One region of the Mycobacterium paragordonae genome, then DNA from elsewhere that is predicted to be linked to it. Evidence: predicted binding sites of a transcription regulator. Region 1 holds the regulator's gene; the other holds the start of a gene.
The links. The regulator LexA, encoded in region 1, represses DNA repair genes until DNA is damaged. The targets are predictions, from matches to a motif close to CGAACANNTGTTCG.

Region 1 (2,397 bases):
TGGCGCAGAGCGGTATTCGCCCTGCAACACGGCGTTTACCCGATCGGGGCGATCAATGTCTGGCCGGCCGCCACCGAGTTGGAGTCCAGCGCATTGAGATTGCGGATACGTTCCACGACGTCGCGGACCGGTGCGCCGGGGGCGACCCGAGCGGCCAGTTGCTGCAAGGACTCACCCGGCTCCACGCGGACCACGGCGAGTGCCGCCGGTACCTGCGCCGAGGCTTCGGCGGGCTCACCGTTCAGCACGCTCCCGAAGTTGGCCATCAAGCCGAGCCAGAGCGTGATGACGCCGGCGAGCAGGGCCAGGCCCACCGTCGTCAACACCGAGACGGGGCGCCGACGGTGCGACGCTGTCGACATGGCGACGCCCGTACCCCGGTAACGCATGGGCGCGCCGGCCGGGCGCGTGGGGCCCGGCCTGTTCGACCGGATCGGCCCGGAGCGATAAGGAGTCGACTCGTCGATCGGCCTGTTGGCAGGCCTGTTCACCAGCCTCTGGCCGTTCCAGGTGCGCTGCGGGCCCGCGTAGCTGATTGTCATGTCGTTGCCTCCGGTCGACTAAATATCGCTCGTACGTTCGACCCTAGTCGCTCAGGTGTTCGAAATCGAACACCTGAGCGACGCGTGTCGCACGAGCAAAACGGTAGACCTCACCACCGACAAGGTTTTGTCGGTGCAACCAGCTGGATAGATTTCGGATACCCCATCCATCCGAAAGTTACACACTTGTGATTCCGCAGATCCGGGCCGATAGAAGGGCTGGATGGACAGCCACGACACGCTCGTCGAACACATGTTTGATTCTTGGGTCGGGTGCGGTTACATTCAGTGGCATGAACGACAGCAACGATCCCCCAGTAGCTGATCGAGCCGGTTCCGGTAGTGCGTCCGAACGGGCGACCACAGACGGGCGGTTGCACGCCGTCGACAACGTGCTGACCGAGCGGCAGCGCACCATCCTCGAAGTCATTCGCGCTTCGGTCACCACCCGCGGATATCCGCCGAGCATCCGCGAAATCGGTGACGCGGTCGGTCTGACGTCGACCTCCTCGGTGGCCCATCAGTTGCGCACGCTGGAGCGCAAGGGCTACCTGCGCCGGGATGCCAATCGACCGCGAGCCGTCGACGTGCGCGCGGCCGACGACGCCGTGACACCGCCCACCACTGAAGTGGCCGGCTCCGACGCATTGCCGGAGCCCACCTTCGTGCCCGTACTGGGCCGCATCGCCGCCGGTGGGCCGATCCTCGCCGAAGAAGCGGTCGAAGACGTCTTCCCGCTACCGCGTGAACTGGTCGGCGAGGGGACGCTGTTCCTTCTCAAGGTGGTTGGCGACTCGATGGTGGAAGCCGCCATCTGCGATGGCGACTGGGTGGTGGTGCGTCAGCAGAATGTCGCGGACAACGGCGATATCGTGGCGGCCATGATCGATGGTGAGGCCACGGTCAAGACATTCAAGCGGGCGGGCGGTCAGGTGTGGCTGATGCCGCACAACCCGGCTTTCGACCCGATTCCCGGAAACGACGCGACGGTGCTCGGCAAGGTCGTCACCGTCATCCGCAAGGTGTAGCGCCGAACCGCTCCCCAAGCGGGCGATCAATCGGCGCGGACAAACCCGTTTGCTTGGGCGACTGCCTCGCTGGCGAACCAGATTTCAGCCAGAGTGTCGTGGTACAGCGCGTTGTCGGGCGTGTAGTACAGACCGAATCGGGCGCTGGCCTTGATTGGATACCCGTCCGGGGCCCGGTACGGGTCGTCGTCCAGCGGTAAGTGGATGGTGGGACGCACCGTCGCACCGTCTGCCCCCGGCGGCGCTTCGGCCCGCGGAGCCGCCGCATAGGCCGCCTCCGCCGCCGCGGGCGCATAGCCGGGGTCGTCTGCCGCGGCATGCCGGCCTTTCCTCGGCTCGGGAGCGGCGGCGCCTGGCTCCGCAGCGAGCGACTCCGCAGAGGTTGCGTCGGCAGAGGTTGCGTCGGGCACCTCTTCCTCGGCGGGGCCGCCGCGAGGGTAGAAGATGTCCGGGAATTCGTGCTCCGGATGCGCTTCGGGAACCTCCGGCGCGGCCGGACCCTGACTGTGCGGTACCGAGGACTCCGCCTCGAAGTCTTCCGGCGAGATCGTTTCCGCAAACTCGGGCTCGGCCTGGACCAACTGGCCGAAGGCGCCGCGGGTCACGATCGGCGTCGGGGTGGTGTCCACCGCGTCCGGGTCTTCGTCGCCCTCGAACTCGTCGTGTTCGTCGTATTCGGCAAACTCGGCTTCCTGCTCGCCGCCGCGCGCGAAGTCGTCGCCGCCGTGCGCGAAGCCGTCGGCACCGTGCGCGTAATCGTCGGCGCCGTGCGAATAGTCGTCGTCGCCGTGCGCGAAATCGTCGTCGGGGTGCGCGTAATCGTCGGC
Region 2 (2,397 bases), 1.1 Mb from region 1:
CAGCTCGTGCTCGATCTGGGCATACGCCCGCAGCGCGACATCGGCCGGACCGTAGCGGTCGGCGGCGCCCGCCATGGTCAAGGTGCGCAGCCAGCTGTCCTCGGTGTGCCCGTCGGGGACGTCGAACGGCGGCAGCTGTGGCGCGATCAGCGCCAGGCCGAACGCGCACTGTTCGCCGAGCTCGGCGGCGGCGGCCACCACGTCAGGGCCCCCAAAGGGCATATGCGCGAACAACCGGGCCATCTCCTCGCCCGAGCGCAGGTGCGAGCCGCCCAGCGGGGCCAGCCAGCCGGCCGTGGCGTCCAGGGACTGCCGGGCCCGGATGGCGCCCATCGCCATGGCCAGCCGGCGCCGCGGCGGCCCCGCGAAATGAGCCCCGGTGGTGGCGACGACGCCGACCCCGAAATGCGGCGCCAGTTCAGCCAGCACCGCGTTGCGTTCGTCGTCGAGTGGTTGACCGTGATGGGTCAGTTCGATGCTGACCCGGCCGGCGGTGAACCGGTCCACCAGATCGGCCAGCGCCCGTTTCGCCGCTTCCGGGCCGCCCACGGAAAGCGCCTGCCGCACAGATCCTTTGCGACATCCGGTGAGTATGTGCCAGTGGCCGCCGGCCGCCTCGGTCAACGTGTCGACGTCATAGCGCAGCTTGCCCTTCTCACCACCGGCCAGATGCGCGGCGGCCAGCTGCCGGGACAGCCGCCGGTACCCTTCCGGACCGCGCGCCAGCACCAGCAGATGGGGACCGGGCGGATCCGGCTGCTCGGTGCGCGCCACCGACGACAGCGACAGTTCGGCACCGAACACCGTGCGCACGCCGAGTTCGGTGGCCGCTTCGGCGAACCGCACCGCCCCGTAGAGGCCGTCGTGGTCGGTCAGCGCGAGGGCACGCAAACCCAGGCGGGCGGCCTCCTCGACCATCTCCTCCGGCGTGCTGGCCCCGTCGAGGAAGCTGTACGCCGAATGCGCATGTAACTCGGCGTAGGCGACCGACGAACGCACCCGCCGCCCATCCGGTTTTGCCGTGTACGACCCCCGCTTGTGCGACAGCGGGGCGTCACCGGCCGGCACAACCGGGGCCGCTTCACCGGCATGGCGCGGCTTGCCGTCGAGCACCCGTTCCATCTCGGCCCAACTCGGCGGTCCGTGGTACCAACCCATGCGAAACAGCTTATCGAACAAGTGTTCGATTCGCCATGTTGCAAGGAGGCGAGCTTACGAACAACTTTGCAACGGCACTGAAACGATTTGCGAACAGCGTCGGACGACATCGCATCGCCGCTGTTAAACCCACCTTTATCGGAAAAACATGTTCTTAACCTGGCGGACCTCCCCCCGTGCACCCACCACCCCGATACTGGTACAGATTGAAAAAACGACGGCGGGGGCTGGGCATGGCACAACCGATGACACCGGGGACGGGACACTTCCGCGCTCCGGATCCGAACCGACACCTCGACATTTCGACGGGAAACACGGCGGCGGGAAACATGGCGACGGGAGCGGTGGCCGTCATCGCGGGTCCCGCCCCCGGACCCGGCGAGATCAAAGATCTACTGACCGAACGGTTTACGCCGGGAACTGACGCCGCCGCGTGCGTACAGCGGGTGGCGCTGCCCGCCCCCGGTGACGACAGCGAGCTGTTCCGCGCCATCGCCCACGCCCTGGAGCGGCCGCTGGAACCCGAATTCCCGCTCTGGGAATGCTGGATCATCGAAGGCCTGCAGGACGACCGATGGGCGATCCTGATAAAGGTCGGCCCGGGCTCGGCTCAACACCTCCGCCCGGCCCACCTGCTCGCCCGGCTCTGCGACCACGACCGCGATGCCTACGCGGATTCGACTGCCCCAGTGGCTATTTCACCCGCACACTCACCCGGGTGGGCCGACGCCACGAGGCAGGCCGCGGCCCGCGCCGTCAACGGCCTTTCCACCGCGGCCGGCATGCTGCGACCCTGGCCGGCCGCCGGCCCGCCGCCCACCGTGCTCCGCTACCAGACGGTCGTCGTCGCCCGCGCCGCGATCGACGACATCGCCCGCAAGTTCGGCGCGGCCGCCGACGATGTCGCTGTGGCGGCGATCACCGAGGGATTCCGCACCGTCCTCATCGAACGCGGCGAACAGCCGCGGGCCGGTTCGATTCGCACGCTTGGCACGCCGTTGACTGAGCTCCCCGTCGAGCACCGGGACCCGCTTGCACAGCTGTATGCGGTGCGCGACCAGGGCGGCCCGCGATCCTCTGGCAACTCGCCAATAGCTCTGTGCGGCAGAATGATTCAGGCACTGACCCGAACCTCGCGGCAGAGTGTGATGACGCTGGCCACCGCGCCGCCGGGACCGCGCTACCAATTGCGACTGATGGGCCGGCGGCTCGAGCGGCTCCTCCCGATCCCGCCGACTG

Region 2: the regulator LexA is predicted to act here: its motif matches at 1,173-1,186, upstream of C0J29_RS06495 (error-prone DNA polymerase).

Annotation. Positions count from the first base shown of each region.
Region 1 is NZ_CP025546.1:2,458,839-2,461,235, reverse strand. It holds gene C0J29_RS11420 (LysM peptidoglycan-binding domain-containing protein) at 36-542, opposite strand; gene lexA (transcriptional repressor LexA) at 836-1,570, shown strand; gene C0J29_RS11410 (LGFP repeat-containing protein) at 1,597-2,397, opposite strand, start outside.
Region 2 is NZ_CP025546.1:1,372,275-1,374,671, reverse strand. It holds gene C0J29_RS06495 (error-prone DNA polymerase) at 1-1,158, opposite strand, end outside; gene C0J29_RS06490 (wax ester/triacylglycerol synthase domain-containing protein) at 1,392-2,397, shown strand, end outside.